Regions from separate parts of the Paenibacillus sp. FSL W8-0426 genome, predicted to be linked through region 1. Evidence: riboswitches for the same ligand, from Rfam matches in the RefSeq annotation. Region 1 holds a riboswitch; each other region holds the start of a gene.
The links. Region 1 has a riboswitch for cyclic di-AMP ahead of MKY59_RS09770 (C40 family peptidase). Riboswitches for the same ligand answer to the same signal wherever they lie in the genome.
Positions count from the first base shown of each region.

Region 2: it holds a riboswitch for cyclic di-AMP, as region 1 does, so the genes downstream of both, MKY59_RS17940 (3D domain-containing protein) here and MKY59_RS09770 (C40 family peptidase) in region 1, are expected to answer to the same signal.
Region 3: it holds a riboswitch for cyclic di-AMP, as region 1 does, so the genes downstream of both, MKY59_RS06635 (hypothetical protein) here and MKY59_RS09770 (C40 family peptidase) in region 1, are expected to answer to the same signal.

Region 1 covers NZ_CP150203.1:2,109,308-2,116,436, reverse strand. The annotation lists gene MKY59_RS09780 (alkaline phosphatase family protein) at 1-919, opposite strand, end outside; tRNA gene MKY59_RS09775 (tRNA-Leu) at 1,213-1,297, opposite strand; cyclic di-AMP (ydaO/yuaA leader) riboswitch at 1,628-1,759, shown strand; gene MKY59_RS09770 (C40 family peptidase) at 1,766-2,230, shown strand; gene MKY59_RS09765 (carboxymuconolactone decarboxylase family protein) at 2,353-2,682, opposite strand; gene MKY59_RS09760 (hypothetical protein) at 2,813-3,031, opposite strand; gene MKY59_RS09755 (hypothetical protein) at 3,175-3,504, opposite strand; gene MKY59_RS09750 (xanthine phosphoribosyltransferase) at 3,602-4,183, opposite strand; gene MKY59_RS09745 (hypothetical protein) at 4,383-5,441, shown strand; gene MKY59_RS09740 (glycosyltransferase family 4 protein) at 5,535-6,680, opposite strand; gene MKY59_RS09735 (RsmB/NOP family class I SAM-dependent RNA methyltransferase) at 6,828-7,129, shown strand, end outside.
Region 2 covers NZ_CP150203.1:4,026,006-4,033,134, reverse strand. The annotation lists gene MKY59_RS17955 (M20 family metallopeptidase) at 1-246, opposite strand, end outside; gene MKY59_RS17950 (ABC transporter substrate-binding protein/permease) at 433-1,896, shown strand; gene MKY59_RS17945 (amino acid ABC transporter ATP-binding protein) at 1,883-2,605, shown strand; cyclic di-AMP (ydaO/yuaA leader) riboswitch at 2,841-3,036, shown strand; gene MKY59_RS17940 (3D domain-containing protein) at 3,046-3,708, shown strand; gene MKY59_RS17935 (polysaccharide deacetylase family protein) at 3,771-4,586, opposite strand; gene MKY59_RS17930 (hypothetical protein) at 4,738-5,106, shown strand; gene MKY59_RS17925 (PspA/IM30 family protein) at 5,211-5,876, shown strand; gene MKY59_RS17920 (DUF350 domain-containing protein) at 5,980-6,381, shown strand; gene MKY59_RS17915 (DUF4178 domain-containing protein) at 6,406-6,912, shown strand; gene MKY59_RS17910 (DUF4247 domain-containing protein) at 6,924-7,129, shown strand, end outside.
Region 3 covers NZ_CP150203.1:1,466,774-1,473,902, forward strand. The annotation lists gene MKY59_RS06615 (XRE family transcriptional regulator) at 1-107, opposite strand, end outside; gene MKY59_RS06620 (urease accessory UreF family protein) at 371-1,072, opposite strand; tRNA gene MKY59_RS06625 (tRNA-Leu) at 1,462-1,544, shown strand; gene MKY59_RS06630 (glutathione peroxidase) at 1,745-2,224, opposite strand; cyclic di-AMP (ydaO/yuaA leader) riboswitch at 2,538-2,698, shown strand; gene MKY59_RS06635 (hypothetical protein) at 2,819-3,214, shown strand; gene MKY59_RS06640 (HAD family hydrolase) at 3,437-4,120, shown strand; gene MKY59_RS06645 (Nramp family divalent metal transporter) at 4,227-5,519, opposite strand; gene MKY59_RS06650 (organic hydroperoxide resistance protein) at 5,948-6,367, shown strand; gene MKY59_RS06655 (zinc ribbon domain-containing protein) at 6,545-6,790, shown strand; gene MKY59_RS06660 (hypothetical protein) at 6,953-7,129, shown strand, end outside.

The DNA.
Region 1 (7,129 bases):
CAAATACGGCCTCTTTCAAGGCTTTCTCCGGAGAACCGAATGTTTCCAATACAGATTGAAGCTGCTGATCCAACTTTTTGACTCCATGAAGTCCAGTGGGACCTTTTTTATGTAACTCCCGGTCCAAGTCCGGCAAATAAACAAACAAAAAATCCGGCAATGTATTGGAGTGAATCAAATATTTTACGGCTTCAATAGCGAAGTCATTATGGATGCCCAACCGATTCGTTACACCGTCCGGCAAGTTTTTTATCCCCTGAAACGGATTAGACAACGAACCCAGGGACAACAGGTCCGGCCCTTTCACATGAATCTCTTTCGGTAAAGAAGCAGGACCTTGAATCCAATCGGGTATCGACAACTTATGATCGGACGCCCCCCTGTAAATCAGGCCGTTGATCGAACCAGACTTAAACCCTTGCCGGGCTAAGTCCTCATAGATCGTAGGCAAATTCTTGCTCAAATGACTCCCGTTCAAATGGATCAGCGCATCAGCAAGTACCCGATTCACTCCGAGCCTGAGCACTTCCATCGGTCCGGTTCCATAGTTGATCATTCTCTTGGTTTCCGCTGAGTACCACGTCAGACCCGGCACACGGTGAATGTCCGGATACGCACCGGTAAGCAATGAGCTGTCGATCGTGACGGACATCGTGGGAAAGGAACTGACCAGGTTTTTATAATATTGTCCGTGTTCGATCAGAAATTTTAATGTCGGAAGCTCCTGCTTGCCGATTCCTTGGTCAATCGCCTGAACCATCAAAGAGTCTACCATCAGGAAAATGACTTTCTTCGCATTTTCTCCACTGGCGGAATTTATTCGCATCAAATCCTGTTCTTTGGGCTTCGAGTTCTGGCATCCGATCAGCATGATCGATATAAGGATCACAGGCCACATTCGAATCCCTTTTTTCTTCATAACGGTTCACCCCTTTATGTACATTGTGTCTTGAAATCTAGGGGGTATCCGAGGTTATTTTTTCCATTATGAACATAACCAAGATGACAATTACATCCGTTCCGTGAAAAGTATGGCTGGATTCAGGACAAATACAGCGTCTCGTGGCAAATCTCTCCCGCCGCACTGGACGAAATGATGGCCAATGGCACGCCGGTACAGCGTGACCGCGTTACACAGGCGTTCCTAAAGATGAAAAAAGCTCCTGAATCTCCAAATAAGGAAATTCAAGAGCTTTCTTATGGTTGTATTGATGCGGTCGAGAGGACTCGAACCTCCACGGGGGGTTAGCCCACACGGACCTGAACCGTGCGCGTCTGCCAATTCCGCCACGACCGCATATGTGGTATATCTCCGGAAATATCACGGCGACAAGGAAGAATATATCATAGAAACCGAAACTCTGTCAACACATTAACAGCCATGATGAACAGCAAAATGACGCAAAAGGAAATGGATGCTGTAGTCAGGCGACAAACTATTTATTTGTCCATTCCATTAGCTGTTGAAACGGTGGTTACTTTTTTGTAACCGAAAAACGACAGCCTTTTCGCAATTTGAGCATAAAAAATGAGAATTCCGTTAACATGGCGGTGCAGATAACCGTTTCAGAACGATTTGACAATTTCGTATTTATGCAATATCATTTCAAATGGTTACAAAATATTCATTATTCATGTGCCGAGTTTCATTAGTGAAAACGGGGGAACCATACCGGGTGAATTATTCCGATACATAGGAAATATAGGGAACCTTCTACCGAACCCTTAGCTAACTCCGTAGGCATCGAAGGGAGAACATAACATTTTGAAAAAGCTTATCCTGTCCTTATTCGGCGCAGCCGTTTTATTTACTTCCGGTGCAACAGCAACCGAAGCAAGCAGCATCAATACCGTAGTCAACAGCATGACTGGCATTCCGTACAAGTGGGGCGGCACAACAATGGCCGGCTTCGATTGTTCCGGATTTATGAGATACCTGTTTAACAAATACAGCATCGAGCTGCCGCGTACCTCGCAGGCACAAGCCAAGGCTGGCACCGCTGTTTCCAAAGCCAACCTTCGCACAGGCGACCTTGTATTTTTCAATACCACTGGAAAAGGCATCTCTCATACAGGCGTGTATATCGGTGGAGGCAACTTCGCCCATGCTTCAAGCAGCAAAGGCGTCAGCATCACCAAATTGTCCAATCCTTATTTCAGCGACCGCTACGTCACTGCACGCCGTGTAACCGGCGAATTCATGTATAACAAAATGCTTGGAAAAATTTAAACGATACCGCACTTGTTCATCCAGATCACTTGAGAAACATTGTACTCTAACCAAGAATGCCAAAAAACCAGACAGGGCTCGAGCCTTGTCTGGTTTTTTGGTGCAAATATGGGCTTATCGGATTAATGCAGTGCCTTCTGAACCCTAAGAGCCCCTTGAGACAGGGCGTGTCCGCCTCCAACGGCTCCGGCGACAGCAACGGCCTCCAGTATTTCCTGATCGGAAGCTCCCTTGGCACGGGCCTCCTGCACGTGGTAGAGCGTGCACACTTCATTATTCGCAAACAATCCGATGCCCAGCGCGATTAATTGTTTCGTTTTGGCGTCGATGGCGCCTGGCTGAAAACACTCGCCCGTAAATTCGTGATAGGACTTGACCACGCCGGGAAGCAAACCTTCCAATTCGCCAATCTGATCCTTGTACGCATGGACTTTATCGTTCATCAGTGTCATGTTGCAATCATCCCCTCACAGATAGGTTCCAGTCACTCACCGACCTTATCCTGTCTCCCGGAGCAGACAACTATGCCCAAACGTCCATGGTAAATCCAGTTAACCTCAGGAATAATCCTGATGCAGACAGCTACTCCTTCAGCGGGCTTCGACGGGGTTCGCTGAAACGTTGGAAGCTGTAATGGCGATCCAGCTTGACCACTCGCCGATTTTGACGACGAATGAGAACCTGCTCATCGTCCCACGCAACGACAATGCCTTTCACGTCGTTGGATTCCAACTCGTCGCGCACCACCCTCACTTTTTCTCCCGACAAGCGGAGCGCATTCAATTCTTCATCGCTAATCATGATTCATGGCCTCGACTTTCTATAAAATGATGGTCTGTATCTGTGCTAAACGGCAACGTGCTACAAAAAGAGACCTAAATGAAATTCATTTAGGTCTCGCGTGACTGCTGCCGTGTCATTCCTAAGTGGTTCCCTACTGAAAATTATCGCTGAGCGTGCTCTTTGCTGTCGTTCTTCTCAAACCAGAAATCAAGCACCTTGGCGGACATCACGCGTGATTCCAGGTACTCCACTTGATGCGGCGTAAATTGTTCTTTCCAAGAGAAGGACAACTCTTCGCACAAGCCCACGATCGTCAGCAGCTCTGACCAGGCAACGTAGCGTTTGTACCAGAAAAACTGCGGATGTTCAATCATATAGGGATAAAGGTCATCAAATTCCGTATGTTTACAATCCAGGGCACGTTCAAAATGAACTTTTGATTCAGCCAGCTTATCCATAAAAAACTGTTCTGTTGCCGGTTGGTTTCCCATGGTGTTGCCTCCTCTCCCTAACATAACCCCATTATAAAACAAATGCACGGTCATGCAAAGGTATAGTTAAGAAAAAATGAGTCTTTCCTTCGAATGGTCAACATTCCGAATCGTCAAACTGCACGGTACCGTTCTCCAGGGAACGGATCCGAACCAACGCTTCCACCGGAACGCCCAACTCGCGAATGGTGCGTGCGCCGGCCTGAAAGCATTTTTCCACCACGACTCCGAATCCGACCAGCTCAGCCCCCGAACGCTCTATAATTTTGATGATGCCGCGCGCGGCATCCCCATTGGCAATGATGTCGTCAATGAACAGGATTCGATCATTTTCCCGGATGAACTCGCGGGATACCATTATATCGGTTACGATTCCTTTGGTAAAGGAAGGTACGCGCTCACAGTAGGCGTCTGGGTCAGCCAAAAGCGTTTTTTTGCGCCTTGCGAATACGAGCGGCACGCCAAGTTCGTGCGCTGTGGCAAAAGCGACCGGAATGCCCGACGATTCAACCGTAATGATCCGGGTTACCCCGCTTTCGCGGAAACGTGCTGCAAATTCGCGTCCCATTTCCATCGTCAATTCCGTATCGATCTGATGGTTGAGCAGGGCGTCCAGCTTCAGAACCTGGTCCGAAATAACCACGCCTTCTTCCAAAATCCGTTGTTTCAATACTTCCATGTTTTGACCTCCCAGCCTATCCTATGAGGTAAAAGTATCATACATCCTGCCCATAGTTCAAGCGAAATCGCCCCAGTCTTCATGACGAAGGAAAAAGTTGTCGACTCTACGCGCTTGTCATGACTTTTTCGGGTCAAGCATACCTTGTACCATGGCACCCGCATGTCCAAACTAATTTGGTGCCTGAGAGGGGAAACGCATGAAACAGGCTTTCCGGGTACTGCAGATCGCATTCACATACATCGGAACGGTTGTCGGCGCCGGCTTCGCGACAGGACAGGAAATATTGCAGTTTTTCACCCAGTATGGCAAATGGGCCACCATCACCATCGGTTTATCCACCATACTGTTTGTCTGGCTGGGCACCAAAATGATGCTGATTGCCCACGATACCGAATCCCGCTCCTATGAGGATCTCAACAAGCATTTGTTCGGGCAGCAGGCAGGCAAATGGATTACCTGGGTTACCCTCCTGGTCCTCATTGGCGTCAACAGCGTGATGCTTGCTGGCGCAGGCTCGGTATTCGTGGAGCATCTGGGGATGCATTACCAAACCGGACTACTCATTACGCTGGTCGGTACATACCTTTTGCTTGGACGAGGCATACAAGCGATTCTGCAGATGAACAGCATCGTGGTGCCCATGATGCTTCTGTTGTCGTTGCTCATGATTGTCAGCACCATTCATCATCCAGCCGCCACGCGGTTCATTACGCTGACGACGGATGCTAATCCGGTTAGGGTCTGGCTATCCCCCTTGCTGTATTCGTCATTTAACCTTGCCCTGGCTCAGGCGGTGCTCGTGCCGTTAGGCAGTCAGATCCGTGATCGTAACGTACTGAAGTGGGGCGGCATTGTAGGGGGCGTTGGCGTCGGTTTCATGCTGATGGCAGCACATTTTGCGATGTCGGCCTATATGCCTGGAATTACTCAATTCGAGATTCCGATGGGCAGCATTGCCTTTCAATTGGGATGGGTTGTGCAATCCATCTACGTGTCTCTGATTTTTATGGAAATCTTCAGCACGTTCGTTGCCGATATCTATGGCATGACGCTCCAGCTTAAACAGCATGTCCAGGTTCCGCCCAAACTGCTTATCCTGACGATCATGTTGCTGTGTTACCTGCTCAGCCAATTGGGGTTCAGTTCATTGCTTTCCGTTCTGTACCCGATCTTCGGCTGCCTCGCCCTGGTCTGGGCAACCAAATTGATCATGAACCATTGGGGAAGCTTTCGCAAACCCGGCAAGAATCAATAAAAGCAAAGGAGCGAAATAAACGGGCAGCAGACCCGGCATTTCGCTCCTTTGCTCATTGGCGGTTTCCGTCGGCGGATCGCCTCCGCTTTCGATTCAATCTTCTATGCCGGAAGTCCGGCGATCCAATTGCAAATATAGCTTTTTCAGCTTATTGACGGATTGGCCCAAGGAGTACTCTGCCTTTGCCTTGGCACAGGCTGACCGGGCAAGCTCATACCGATAAGCAGGATCAAGCATGACTTTCTCCAATGCCTCGGCAAGCGCAAGCGGGTCTTCGGCAGGCACAAGCAGGCCATTGCTCCCATCCTCAATCTGCTCGGGAATCCCGCCCACGTCGGTGCCCACAAGCGCAAGACAGCTGAGCGCCGCTTCGGCGAACACGGATCCGAACGCCTCTGCCCGCGATGGGAGTACGAAAATATCGAAAAACGGCATGAATTCCTCCGGATGCAGCGTGTACCCGTAAAATATGGTCTCATTGTAAATGCCAAGCCGCTGTGCCAGTTCTTCCAGATCGGGCCGGATCGGGCCATCCCCGATAATATGTAAAACATATTCATGGCCGCGCTCCTTCAGCTCGGCGCATGCCTTGAACAAAATATCCAGCCCCTTCGCCGGAACGAGCCGGCAAACCGTAACCAGCTGCGGAATCGCATTATCATGCGGTATCGGCTTGAAGCGTTTCTCGTCAAATCCGTTCGGAATCACTCCGATCGCTTCGGGTTTCCGGAGCAGAGGTGCCAGATACGACCTGAACGAATTCGATACCGTCAGCAGCCGGTCCGCATGATGCTCCAGTTCGCCATAGATCGACAGCAGGAAACGATGCTCCGGTCCATCCGGTTCAATGCGCCCGTTCAGGATCAGCTCCCGCTCATAACTGGAGTGAATCGTTTGAATAAGGGGCACCTGCGGAAAAACCTTTTTCATCGCAAGCCCGGCAATCGGGTGATGGGCATGGATCAGATCATAGGACTTCTGGATGCGCAGCTTGGTCCACCACAGATAGTCCCGGTAGGTTTGCATGTATTTTTGCACGATTGGACTGTCCCCGTATTGCGTCCAATCGAACGTTTCGAACCGGACTTCCTCCACGCCCTTGTTACGAATCCGTTTGGGCAGCGAAAACAGGTCCATCTCCCATCTTGGAGAAGTGAACCTCTCCTGCATATAGGGAACCATAGAGGATACACCTCCGGGCTGTTCCGGAGGAAAGAATAGCGCCTGCAGCAATTTCACCGTAAGTTTCCCCCTTCCTTGCATCGGTCTTTTCAGTATAACTTGAAACATGATATATTGGAACGTATGTTTCAGTCAAAGAGAGTACGGCCTTGTACGTTCCACCTTGCTAATCCCCTGTTTTTCATGAAAGGAGAATGTTTCGAAATGGGCAAGCCCCAACTTCCCAATGCGTATGTACAATATATGCGGCAAATGCTTGGCAAAGAAGCAGATGCTTTTATCAACAGCTATCAACAGCCCCGCACACATGGATTGCGCTTCAATTCGCTCAAGGCAACCCCGGAACGATTGCAGCAGGTAACGGAGCTGTTCTCCCTTACTCCCGTGCCTTGGTGCGAATCGGGTTATTATTATGACGAGAACCAACGGCCAGGCAAGCATGCATATCATGCAGCAGGCCTTTATTATATTCAGGAGCCTTCAGCGATGTCGGCCGTAGAAATGCT
Region 2 (7,129 bases), 1.9 Mb from region 1:
GCACAGCAGGGCAATGGTCGGACCGGATTTGGCAGCCGAGTACGTGCCGATAAATGCCGTCTCCAGACCGAGAACGGGAGCTTCAACGGCAAAGCCGTGATATGTTAGCTCCTCCTTCAAACGTGCGGATGCGAGATATTCCTCATTTCCTAATTCCGGATTGGCCCCGATATATGATGAAATGTCCTTGAAACGGGAAGCATATTGATCAATAACCGCTAAAATTTGTGTTTGGATGGGTGTCATGGTGGTGTACTCCTTCTGCAAAAATAAAAACGATTTCTTGATTATAGCATGCTTCTCCATTTTTTTCAGGGCGTTGTCATGCGTTGTAAATATGAAAATGCATTGCATATTCATACATTGTCCTTTATAATGACTCAGGCATCCTATGAGAAATAAGCATGTGAATAAAGTAAGGGGAGAACAGGTTTGAAATTAATAAGTCGTTACACCATGATGCTTATGGCCTTTGTGGTCATGCTGACAATGGCTGTTCCAACGGCCATGGCCGCGGGCACGACGGGCATTTCAGAGGGCAAAAAGCTGGTGCTCGGCACAAGTGCCGATTTCGCGCCGTACGAATTTCATAAAGTGATTGACGGCAAGGACCAAATTGTCGGTTTCGATATCGCGATCGCCAAAGCGATTGCAGCCGACATGGGTGCAGAACTTGTCATAGAGGATATGGGCTTTGACGGACTTCTGCCCGCGTTGCAGAGCGGTCGCGTCGACATGGTCATCTCGGGCATGACCCCGACCGATGAACGCAGAAGAAGCATCGACTTCTCGGAAACCTACTACAAATCGAAGCAAGTCATCGTCGTACGCGCTGAGGACAAGGACAAGTTCCCGACGATGGCCGAGCTGGAGAACCAGAAGATCGGCGTGCAGAAAGGCTCTATTCAAGAAGAGATCGGTCAGAAGATTGCCGGTGCTAAGCTGACTGCATTGGACAAGATTTCCGATATTGTGCTGCAATTGGAGACCAATCGTATCGACGCAGCCATTCTGGAGGACACCGTTGCCGTCGGATACCTGGATGACAACATCGTGCTTGCGCCTGCAGTGCCGGACGAAGAAGAAGCAGAGGCCGCCATCGGTATCCGCAAAGGAAACACAGAACTTCTGAATGCCGTAAACGCAACGCTTGCCCGACTGAAAAGCGAAAACAAAATCCCTCAGATGGTTACCGAAGCGAGCCAAATGATGGCGGGAAAAGAAACCAAAACACCGAATATTCTGGAAGTGTTCTGGCAATACAAAAGCTTTTATGCAACAGGTGTGGGCTATACCTTGCTGTTGTCTGCGCTTGGCGTCATTTTCGGTGTCATCATCGGTCTGATCATCTGTTGGTTCCGTCTCCATGACGCAGCCATCCTGCGCTGGATCGGTACGGCATACGTCGAATTGATCCGTGGAACCCCGATGCTGGTCCAGTTGATGATCATTTATTACGGCCTGGCTTTGACCTTAAGCATTAACTTCTCGCCGCTTCAGGCAGGGATTATTACGTTGTCCATCAACAGCGGTGCTTACTTGGCGGAAATCTTCCGCGCAGGTATTCAAGGCGTGGACCGCGGACAGATGGAAGCGGCTCGGTCTTTGGGGATGGGCAAAGCTGCAGCGATGCGCTTTATTGTCCTGCCGCAGGCCTTCAAAGCGGTCCTTCCGGCGATCGGTAACGAGTTTGTTACCATTATCAAGGAATCGTCCATCATTTCGGTGATCGGTATGGTCGATATCATGTATCAGGCCAGCGTGGTCAAAAACATTACGTATCAGGGCTTGAATCCATTCCTGATCGCCGCAGCCATTTACTTCGTGCTGACATTCATTTTGTCCAAGCTGTTGGGACGACTGGAAAGGAAGTTGAGTGCAAGTGATCGACGTTAAACAACTGCATAAATCTTACGGAAAAAACGAAGTGCTGAAAGGCATCGACGTAACGATCGGAAAAGGAGAAGTCGTGGTGGTCATCGGACCTTCGGGCTCGGGGAAAAGTACGTTTTTGCGCTGCTTGAACCTGCTGGAGCAACCGACTTCAGGCGAAATCAATTTTGAAGGGGTATCCATCACCGACCCTAAACACAACATTAACGCAACCCGTGAAAAAATGGGCATGGTCTTCCAGCATTTTAATCTGTTTCCGCACAAAACGGTGCTGCAGAACGTGACAATCGCCCCGATCAAGGTGAAGAAACAATCCGTCCAGGAAGCAACCAAGATTGCGGAGGATTTGCTGAGAACGGTGGGCCTTTACGACAAAAAGAATGCTTATCCAAGCCAATTGTCAGGCGGACAGAAGCAGCGTATCGCCATTGCCCGGGCGCTCGCCATGCAGCCGCACGTTATGCTGTTCGATGAGCCGACCTCCGCGCTTGATCCGGAAATGGTCGGCGAGGTGCTGGATGTCATGAAACGACTTGCCGAAGGCGGCATGACCATGGTCATCGTAACCCATGAGATGGGCTTTGCCCGCGAAGTTGGGGATCGCATTTTGTTCATGGACGGCGGAGTGATCGTAGAAGACGGAACGCCTTCAGAAGTGTTCGGTGCACCCAAACATGCACGTACCCGCGATTTTTTGGCAAAGGTTCTTTAGCCGATCATTGGAGTATCAAGATAAACCATGCCTGCTGTTTAAGGAGGCATGGTTTTTTGCTTGGATTGGTGCGCTATGGATTGAAAAAGTAACTTTTCTGTTACCATCTAAGCGGGAACGAGCGACCATTCGAAACCCCGGATTCCCATGAAACAAGGGACATACGCTGAATTACAAGGGGAAGCGATTGCAGATTGGTAACAATTACTAGGCACCATGGTTACAATATTGTGATATATTAGTCGTGCCGAAACTTTCTTAACGGAAGGTGCGGGGGAAGTAATGATGCAGTAGAGGGGCAGTCGCATCCTTGCAGCTGCTTGGGGTGAATTAGGGCGTACATAAGCAATACGTGTAAATCTATACCTATAGGGTGGTCTCCTCCATCCGAATCCGACAACTAACTTCGCAGGCATAATAAGGGAGGTAGACTTAATTCGATGAAACGCATCGTCAAAACCGCAACAGCCATGTTAGCAGCAGCCGTATTGATCCAGGCTGTCCCGGCTCACGCAGATTCCGTCCATGTGGCCAAAGAAGGAGATACCTTTTATACGCTTTCCAAGAAATACAACATTGCCCTCGACACGTTGATGAAGGCCAATACGGGCATCTCCGCGTACAATATCTATGACGGGGTGAAAATCAACATTCCGGGCAAAACAAGCACCGCATCCGCTGCAGCTTCAGCATCGAAAGTTCAGGCCAATGCAGTAACTGCTGCCAGTCTGGACGTAAACAATGAAGACAAAGTCGTAGAGGCGTGGGGCAAAACGTTTGATTACAGCAAGACATTGAACGTTGTCGCTACAGGGTATTCGGCGGACCCTTCCGAGAACGGGAAGTGGGGATCTGTTGATTATTTCGGCAACGACCTTGAGCTCGGTACCATCGCGGTAGATCCTAAGATCATCCCGCTCGGAACCAAAGTGTTGGTGACTGGACACAGCCATCCGGGATTGCCTAAACAGGCTTTTGTGGCTACGGCGCGTGATACGGGTTCTGCCATCAAAGGAAACCGCATTGATATTTTCATCCCCGGAAGCAAACAATCCGTGAGTTCATTCGGGTTTCAGGATGTGAAACTCTTTATTTTGAAATAAATCGACGAAGGTGTTCGTTCAATCACGAAGCGTGAGTGAAGCGAACACCTTTTTGCATCCGGTCATTTTACGGTTTTTCTGTTTTTGGGCATTTGCAGCATTTCATCTAAAGTGACCAATTTGTATCCTCTTTTTTGCAGCTCCGTGATCACCTCCGGCAATGCCTCTACCGTCCCGCTGAGATTGGTCCCGACGCCGCCACCGGCATGTTGAAGAATAATGGAGCCGGGTTTGACGGCAGATAATATGTTTTCTTTGACCTTTTCTTTGGGGATGCCCTTCCAATCCAATGAATCCACGTTCCAGTTTACGATGCTGTAGTGGTTCCTTGCTGCCCATTTGAGCTGCTCTTCATTAATATCCCCGTACGGAGGACGAATCATTTTTGGAGTATATCCTGTCAGTCTCTGTATGATTTCCCCGGTTCGCAAAATCTGTTTGCGGAATGCGCTCATGGACAATTTGCTGAATTGGGGGTGATTGTAACTGTGATTGCCGACGACATGCCCTTCTTTCACGATGCGTTTGACCAGGTCAGGATGTTTCTCAGCACGGTTGCCTACGATGAAAAAAGTAGCCCGTACATGATGTTCTTTTAAAACATCCAACACTTGAGGCGTGAATCGAGGATCAGGCACATCGTCAAAAGTTAAAGCGACCCGTTTGGTCGACGGACCGTTGGTCTTGAAAGTATCTGCATATTTTCGCCGAAGCTGTCCCAGAGTCAGCTGTTCTTCCTCCGACGAATGGATGGTTTCCTTGGACTCCCCTGAAGGCACCGAATGATCCCCCATTGCCGCGGCAGGTCGTAAGGGAGAGAAACTAACGCAAAGCAGCATGCAGACGATCCCAATGGCCACGTTGAGGCGAACACGCATGACAGCAGCCTCCTTTCAAGAATGCGTTCTTTTTTGGTATTCCCGGGATCGCAATGGTTTATGCGGGATGTGAAGTGTTTCATTGTCTTTGCGACGAATGAGGCTCATAATTCCAGCAAATACATAAAACATGAAGGTTGGGTGGACGCAGATGAATGAGTTCGATTTGAAAACGATGAAGCTTCAAGCAATTCAAACCGGGGATGACCGCGTATTATTGGTGACAGGAGGAAAAGCGCATATCGGTGCAGTCGCCACATATTATCCGGATGGGGAACGCATTAACGGTTCGGTCATGCACATTCCGGGGCATAAGGAACAGGAACTGTGCGAGCGTCTTGCCCGTAAAGCGGCGCAGCATCTCAGAACGACCGTAACCGTCATTATGGGCATTCATTACAATGGCATTACGCGCATGCAAATCGACGAAATTGTGCAGACTGCGGAAAGGCTGCTTGATGAACATTTAAACCCGTCCGAACATACGAATGGTTTGGTGAACGATGCCGTTCATTCCTAAAACGGCGGTTCACAAATTTTTGATTGAAAATTGAAACGGACAGACGATTGCGACGTATGTATAATTATATACAGGGTTGTATTATCGACTAGGAGGAAAATTAAATGTCCATTTTCAAACGATTGCGTGATTTAACGATGTCAAACATTAACGCTATTATCGACAAGGCGGAAGATCCAATCAAAATGACGGACCAATATATCCGGGACATGCAAGAGGATCTGGAGGATGCGGAGAAAGCCGTTGCAGCCCAGATCGCCATCGAGAAAAAATTCAAACAGCTTTATGAAGAACAGGAAGCGCTCGTAAAAAAACGCGAGGAACAAGCTCATACCGCAGCACGCGCCCAGAACGTAGACCTGGCCCGGCGGGCGCTTGAAGAGAAAAAAGCCGCTGAAGAAAAAATGGCCGAATACAAAGTCAGCTACGACCAGAACAAGGCGGCAGCCGACAATCTGCGCGGCAAACTGGATGAGATGCGCAAACAGCTGACACAGATGAAAAACAAACGCGAAACCCTCGTTGCTCGTTATAACGCAGCCAAGGCGCAGACTGAAATCAACAAGGCTCTTAACGGGTTCAGTTCCGATACGGCGAGCGCCGGCATGAAACGCATGGAAGAAAAAATGCTGCAAATGGAAGCTCAAGCCGAAGCCAGCAATGAAATGTCATCCAAAGGCAAATCGCTCGATGAGGAGTTCGAGAAACTGGGCAAAGATCAAGCGGTTGAAGATGAACTTGCCGCTTTATTGAAACAGTACGAAAAATAAGATTCGAACGAGCGAGAGTGTGTGTACCCATCTGGCGGAGAAGAAACATGGTTTCTTCTTCGCTTTTAAATGTGGGTTATGTTGAACTTTGGAGGCTGTGTAAATGGATTTGAACATTTTGGCGATGTTGGTCTGGACGCTTTCAGGCTCAGTGCTGCTCTTTATATTGATGTTCGTGGATTCCTTGTTTACAAAATATAAGGATTTTGCCGAAGTGAAGGCCGGAAACATGGCTGTGACGACGCGAATGGTCATGAAGCTGTTTGCGCAGGGCTACGTGCTTGCCACTTCGATTTCGACGGCAGGACATCTGGGTGAAGCCTTGCTTGTATCGGTTGTTTCGTTTGTCATTTTACTTATATTGGAAAGTGTGGTTCATTTCATTATTCGAAAATGGGCAGCACTTGACTTGGATACAGGCATCCAGCAAGGAAAAACAGGGTACGGCCTGTTTTCAGGTGCCCTGCATATCGTGGGCGCACTGATTATTGCGGCTTGCCTATAAGATTGAAGAACGGGAGTAATTCGCATGAGCGTATGGAAACGAATTAAAGGAATTATGGCCAAACCGGAACCACCCAAGGCAGAGAAAACGATGCTTCAGCTTGCGCCAGGCGATATTTGCGAAGTGTCGCTAGTCACGTATGAAGTGGTGGGTAGAGTGCATCATCGGTCCCGAAATGCGGTTGTTCTTACCTTGAAGGACGGCACGTCCGTCCGCTATTTGCATATCGAAGAGCGCGAAACGACACGCTATGCTTTGTATCAACCGATTGATGGCCGACTTGATGCACCGGATGAGGTGCCGACGCTGCTGGATTTGGATGGCCGTGCCTACCACTTGGAAGATGAATACGGAGGAATGGTTACGACAGCGGGCAAAACGCCATACGGGCAAGCAGGCGAGCAGCTTGTATGGCAGTATCAGTCGGATGATCATCTGCTTCTACGCGTGGAGTGGCAAGACAGAAGGTTTGCTCTGTACGAGGGCGAGTCCGTCATTCCCGCAGACATTAAAGTGATTCGTTCGAGCTAGGAGAGGTGCAAATGAAAAAGCGCACGGCGTATGGATTGAAATTAATGCTTGTGCTCAGCCTTCTGATGTCTTTGCTGTCCGCGTGCGGAGCACCTTCCGTTCAGGATACCTATCCACTCGAGTCTGTTAGCGGGAGCGGGAATTCAACATCCTATGTATATCGGGCTGCTGACCGCACCGTGCCTGAAGTGGCTGAAGAACTGTCCGATCAACGCAA
Region 3 (7,129 bases), 640 kb from region 1:
GGCGGGATACCGTGTATTTCGCAAAATGTTTTCTGATCCATTTGCAGTTCGGTCAGCCTTCGTTTAATTGCCCAACCAAACGGCGTCACCGGTTTCTTTTTGTTCAAAAGGGTTCACCTTCAGTTCAACATAGTTTTCAGCAGGCTTGTTGTGTTGTAGAATGGATGTAAATGCGAGCTGTATGGATAATTATATACGTATTTGCGTCATGTAACAATTAAAAAAGACGTAAAAAAGTTCTATTTTTAGTGTTTTATGACGAACTTGCGTATTTTTTAGTCTTTATGCAAGAAAGGTAAAAGCACGCCGGCTGGGGACGGCGTGCTTTTTTTGGCATGTGGATGAAGTTGGAGGAGAAAAGAAGGCGAGTTTATGCCCTGAAAGCGTGGAGGCCTGCTCCAAGCATGTGGAAGCTGGGGAAAAGCGATTTGATGGACGTCGGGACGGAAGGGGAAAGTCCATCGGTAGAGGAAGCGCTGACCAGTGCCCATTCCTGGTCAAGGTCTGCGGCCAGGCGTGCAGACAGTTGTTGGCTTGCATCGCCGTCCAGGGCAAGAGTTCTGGCGGCTTCGGTTATGCACGCGCTCATGGCTGAGTGGAGATAACCTTGTACAGCGTCCTCGACGGGAATGCCGAGGTGGTGATTGACCCATGCGTGGACTGTCGAGAGGCAGCCGACGGATTCGTATTTGGCTAAAGTGTCTTCAAGCGGAGAAAAATCAATCCATGGATGGAGGGCGTGTGCGAGTTTGATCAGCCTTTTGCCCATGGAGCTCGCTTGCTCTCGTTGGTTGGCAGGGGTGCGCTGTACATGTACGAGTTTGTCGATTAGTGCCAGCCGCCAGGTGTCGTTTTGGTCGGCGGCACTATAGATGCCTTTGATGGCCATCCCTTCAAGGCGGGTGATGCTGGGATGCATCTGACAACGCATGAACGATTCGAGATCAGCAGCATTGCGAATGTTCCCATCCTGGATGTGCGTATCCATGCCGAAGAAATGGGTGAAGCCTCCGACCTGGATAGAGGAATCAAGCAGTTTGACATAATCGAGCAGCTTATTTCCTCGGTTCACCATTTTCGCCTCCTATGTTCATTTTGTGTCATATAATATGACTTTGTTGTAGGTTCCAAATCACTTATATCGGTAAAAATCCGAATTATATGATATATATATTTACACAAATGTCTGCGTTTTGTCAATGGTAAGCTGTATTTTTGATTGGTGAAATAAAATATGTTATTTTATTATCCTTTTCGTGTTAATGTTATGTTATGTAATTGTTCGGAATTGCTTCAGAACCGAAAATAAAATGATGGCGAAATGTTCAAATCAGATACCATCTTATGCAATATGATGTTGGAAAATGACGATACATTCGGCACCAAAATTTAATGTTAAAAATAGCTTTACTTTTCCTTTGAAACCCTGTATAATCATTTTTGTTGCCGCTAATACGACATGCGGTCGTGGTGGAATGGCAGACACGCTATCTTGAGGGGGTAGTGGGCGTACGCCCGTGGAGGTTCGAGTCCTCTCGACCGCATTATAATGAAGTAGAACAAAAGAAGCATTCCGATCATCGGAATGCTTCTTTTTTTGTTTTCTGCAAAAAGGCATAAAAAAGCCGTGCTGCATCACCGATTTTTCGAAAAGCCTTTCCGGGCTGCAACACGGTTCTTCAAGGGGATGACCTTATGAAAAATGAATGCATCGTGACATCAATCCATCTCTGTTGAAATGTTGTTATTGATGCAGCAGCTCCGCAATATCGGCTTCAATCTGATCAGGCGTCGTTTGGGGAGCATAACGTTTGAGCACGCGGCCGTCCCGGTCGACCAGAAATTTAGTGAAATTCCATTTGATGGCCTTCGAACCTAGCAGGCCTGGCGCTTCCTTGGTCAAATGCTGAAAAAGAGGGTGGGCGCTGCTGCCGTTCACGTCGATCTTCTCGAACATCGGGAAGCTGACGCCATAGTTCATCTGGCAAAATTCGGCGATGTCGTCGGAAGAGCCCTTTTCCTGAGCGAACTGGTTGCTTGGAAACCCCAATACTTCGAAATCGCTGTTCTGGAACTTGTCATACAGCTTTTGCAAGCCTTCGTATTGCGGGGTTAGGCCGCATTTGCTCGCAGTGTTGACGATCAGCAGGACCTTGTTGCGGTATTGGGACATTTCGACTTCCTGGCCACGAAGCGTGTTCACTTTGTAATCGTAGATGGACATAATATTCGCCTCCAAATGAGTAGTATCGATGCGGTGATCTTTTTATATCTCTATTATATTTGATGCAATTAATTAATGCAAAATTATAATTGGAATCATTTGGGATGCCAGTGTCTTGTTTCTTCCTTTCCGTTATCATGTGGAATTTCTACCAGAGCGAGAATTAGATAGTTTAAACGAGAAAGGTGGAGATTAGTACATATGTAAGCGATCTCATTAAAGCAAAGTGCCATAAATCCGCCTTTTCGGAGAGCTGCACCGACTTTACACCGACTTGTCAGGGGTGTATGATTCATATCGATAACATGAACGATGTTTTTAATCGCTGAGTTTCCGTTCCGGTCGGAATGGAAAACGGGGGAACCAATCGGATGCGATGCATCTATGGGGTGAATTTTCCGGCTATGCCGGAAATAGGGCGACTCTCGCGCCCGAATCCGTCAGCTAACCTCGTAAGCGTTAAAGGGAGAGGCAACAAGCCGTACGTTATTCGTGGCGAATGTTATTTGTCATGGATTGAAGAAGCGTTCGGGCGGCCTTGGTCCCCCACGCTTCTTTTTTGTTGTCTTTTCACGTCAGAGGGAGGAACGAATAATGGATAACGAGATGGTTTTGGTCACGGCCCCGAATGAAGCAGGGCGCAAATTTGTGAAGCTGTTGATGTACAAAAAGGTACCTTTTGCCGTGCTGACGAACAGTGCGGGCGAAGAACGCAAATTGCGGCGGATCGGCGTAGAGAACGTCATTCGCATGAATACGGCATCGGCGCAAAAGTGGTTTCTGCCGCAGGGAAATGTGGGCAATGTTTTTATTTTTGAGAACAGCCTTAATCTCACCTGCCGCTATCTGCAAATCTGCAGATCGTGGACATCCAAGACGTTGTGCGTCATTACGGAACAGAGCCATCCCAAAGGCATTTATCGCGGTATGGGTGCCGATCGGATCGTGTATTCGATGAATGGAGAGGTCGGATTTCTGCTCAACAGATAAGGGCGGGCTGTTGGTGATTGATCCGATGTTAGGCGGCTGTTATAATTAGCTTAATTATATGTGTGAAAAACCAAGAAGACTCTTTCTGGATACGGGTCTTCTTTTTTTAATGTTGGAAGACGGGCCTGAAAACAGCGACCTTTTGAATGGTAAAAGATTCGCCGGATGAGGCTCGCGTTGATGATTGGGAGGATGCGTTCAAGGTGAGCAAGGAGGAGTAACGTGCCGGATATTGGTGGTATCAAATGGTTGTTTTTTGATGTTGGGGATACGTTGGTGGATGAGTGGGAGCCGGTGGACGACATCATCGGCCAGTTTGTGCGGGAAGCCCGAATGCTCGGGTATCATGTGAACATCGAAAAGGTGCGCGAGATCTTTGTCGAATGTTACAGCAAGTACGAGCAGTGGCCGATGCGGGTAGCTATTCGTACCTTGATCGATCATGAGGAGCACCGGGCACGGATTCAGGAAAAACTGAAGTTCCGGAAGGAGCTTGAGCATCCTTTTGCTGCTGCGGAGCGTGTGCTGCATGCGTTATCCGGCCGTTATCGGATCGGCATCATTGCCAATCAAAGCCTGGGCACGGAAGAGCGGCTTGAAAGGTATGGCTTGCGCAAATACGTGGACGTCCTGGCATGCTCGGCAGAAGAGGGCGTATCCAAACCGGATCCCGGATTATACGCGGTAGCGTTGAAGCAGGCGGAATGCGAGCCTGATGAGGCTGTTATGATTGGGGACCGAATCGATAACGACATCGTTCCGGCAAGCAAACTGGGCATGCGCACTGTACGCATATTGCAAGGTTACGGAAGGTTTCAGCCTGAACGCTCGGCGGACGAGCAGCCGGACTGGACGGTTGAATCGCTGGAGCAGCTGCTGCCGCTGTTTTTGCCTGGCGAGGATTAGGTTTCATTAATAGTTACATTATAATGCTGTGTTCATCCTCCGTTTCATCGAAGAAAAGGCTGATCGTGCAGGCACTCCGGTGCTTGCGACGATCAGCCTTATTTTTTTAGAGGAGTGCGAAAGTCTGGATAATGAGGTACACGTTCAGGACGACGATGATACCAGCAATAAACCAGGATGCTATTTTCAGCCATGGTTTGTTGGCAAACTCGCCCATGCTTTTTTTATCGCTCGTAAACATGACCAGCGGGATGACGGCAAACGGCAGCTGCAAAGACAAAATGACCTGGCTCAGAATGAGCAGTTCCTCGGTACCGTGTTCGCCGGCAATGGCGGTAACGATGACGGCCGGGATGATGGCAATAAGCCGTGTAACCAGCCTGCGCAGCCAGGCGGGAATCCGGATGTTCAGGAAACCTTCCATGACGATCTGTCCGGACAGGGTTCCTGTCAGCGTGGAATTCTGGCCGGAAGCAAGCAGGGCAACGCCGAACAGAACGCTTGCGATCGTTGTGCCCAGCAGCGGCGTCAGCAGGTGATAGGCATCGGCGATTTCGGCGACCTGCGTCATGCCTGCACTGTGGAAAACGGCCGCCGACACGATCAAAATGGCGGCATTGATGAACAGGGCCAGCGTCAAAGCGATCGTGGAATCCATGGTGGAGTAACGGATTGCTTCTCTTTTGCCACGGGATGTCTGCTCGATCTGGCGGGTCTGTACGATGGACGAATGCAGATACAGGTTATGGGGCATAACGGTAGCCCCGATGATGCCGATCGCGATGTATAACATGGCTGGGTTTTGCAAAATTTCCGCGCTGGGTACAAAGCCGTGCAGCACTCCGCCCATGTCCGGTTTGGCGAGAAACAGATCGATGCCGAAACAGAGGGCAATGGTGGCCATCAGCACGATGACGAGCGTTTCAAGGGCCCGAAAACCTTTGTTTTGCAAAAGCAGGACCAGCAGCACGTCCACTGCGGTAATGATGACGCCATACAGCATTGGAATGTTAAACAACAGTTTCAGGGCGATGGCCGACCCGATCACTTCGGCGAGATCGGTTGCAGCGATCGCGAGTTCGCATAACAACCACAGCATGATGACTACAGGCATGCTGAACCGTTCGCGGCAAGCTTGGGCAAGGTCGCGTCCGGTAACGATGCCGAGTTTGCCTGCGAGTGCTTGCAGCACAACGGCCATCAGATTCGAAATGAGGATTACCGACAGGAGCGTATACCCGAATTGCGAGCCTCCCGATATGTCGGTCGCCCAGTTGCCGGGGTCCATATATCCGACGGCAACCATGTAACCCGGGCCGACGAAGGCGAGGAATTTTTTCCACCAGGCCGCGTTTTTGGGCACTCTCATGGAACTATGGGCTTCCCCGAGGGAAGGCATCGCGCCTGCTGCTGCAAGCTGTTCGGCTGAGGAGGTGTGGAATGGATTTCTTTTGCTCATGGAATCATCACCTGACTTTTAATGGATTTAATAACGATTATCTATAGTTTCGATGAAATGAAGGTTTGGAATGACGAGAAGCTTATGTCCGAAAAGATATGTCGTTGTTTACATTGTACACCCTCAAATATTTTTGTCTAGTGCAACTTTTATGTAAAAGGACAATTTTTCTGAAGTGGCGCCAAACAAAAAAGAATGGATAGGAATAGTTGGCGGCTTGCAAAGAAGGCGGGCGGTGTTTCAGACGATAGGTTAACCCATTCGATGCTGTCAGAACCGGAATAGCGATGAATAACGTTTCAAAACGACTCAGCGGTTTAATTGGAACATAAGCGATAATACTAACCATGTTAAAGGAGAGATCATCGATGCAGGCTTTATATACGGCAACGGCAACAGTTAAAGGCGGACGCACGGGTTCGGTAGCTTCTTTGGACGGAGTGCTCAAACATGAGCTCGCCATGCCTAAGGAATTGGGCGGATCAGGCGGTGAAGGTACGAATCCGGAGCAGTTGTTTGCAGCAGGTTACGGAGCCTGTTACGAGAGTGCGCTGGCCAATGTGGCCCGTAAGGCAGGAGTGAAGCTTGGGGACGTCGTCGTCACCAGCAACGTTTCGATCGGCAAAGACCCGGAAGACGACGGTTTCAAGCTGGCGGTCCGACTCGACGTCAATATGGAAGGAATCGAACGCAGCCAAGCGGAGGAGCTGGCTCGCAAAGCGCATGAATTTTGTCCGTATTCCAAGGCGACCCGGGGCAATATCGACGTTGTGTTGAACGTGGTATAACGCTGGGCGAACTTTAACATCGGATCCGAATCGGGGGCTCTGCCGCAATCCGGCAGGGTCCTGTTTTTCAACAATAAGCATTTCATAGCAGGAAATGGCATGATGCATATCGTACTCTTTTACATAAACCCAAACCTGTCTGATCCGACGTCCAGAAAAGAAGAGGGGGAACGCTTGATGAGTATTGAAGAAATGATTGAGCGCCGGTTCGTATGTTCGAAATGTCGGGGGACGGATTGCGACATCAAGGAAGTGTCCATGTCGGGAGCAGGACTCAGCAAAGTGTTCGATATCCAGCACAACCATTATTTGTTCGTCTCTTGTTCTTCCTGCGGTTATGTCGAGGTGTTTGACCCAAGCGTGTTGAAAGGCAAAAAGCAAGGCCAGGTCGGGACGATTCTGGATATTTTGTTCGGGGGTTAATGAGGCTTCCCGTGAGAAGATCCGGTGCGCCCGCGTTTCTGATATGGAGATCCCGGCAATGCGGCATGGCAGGCGAGTTGACATTAAGCTAAAATTTCTTTAATATGTTTGAGTACTGAGAAAGCTAATGCAGGAACAAATTTGAATTGACAGGTGATCTCCATGTCTTATAGACCGAGCATTGCAACATTGCAAATCGCGAGCAAAAACGAAAAAGACGGATTGTACGAGTTTACGATGAAATTGGTGGACGGCACCCATTGCCGCGTGTTCTATTCCCGTACTCCGGAATGGAAATTGACCAACATCAGCCGTCTGCAGAAAACGCCTTGTCCAGTA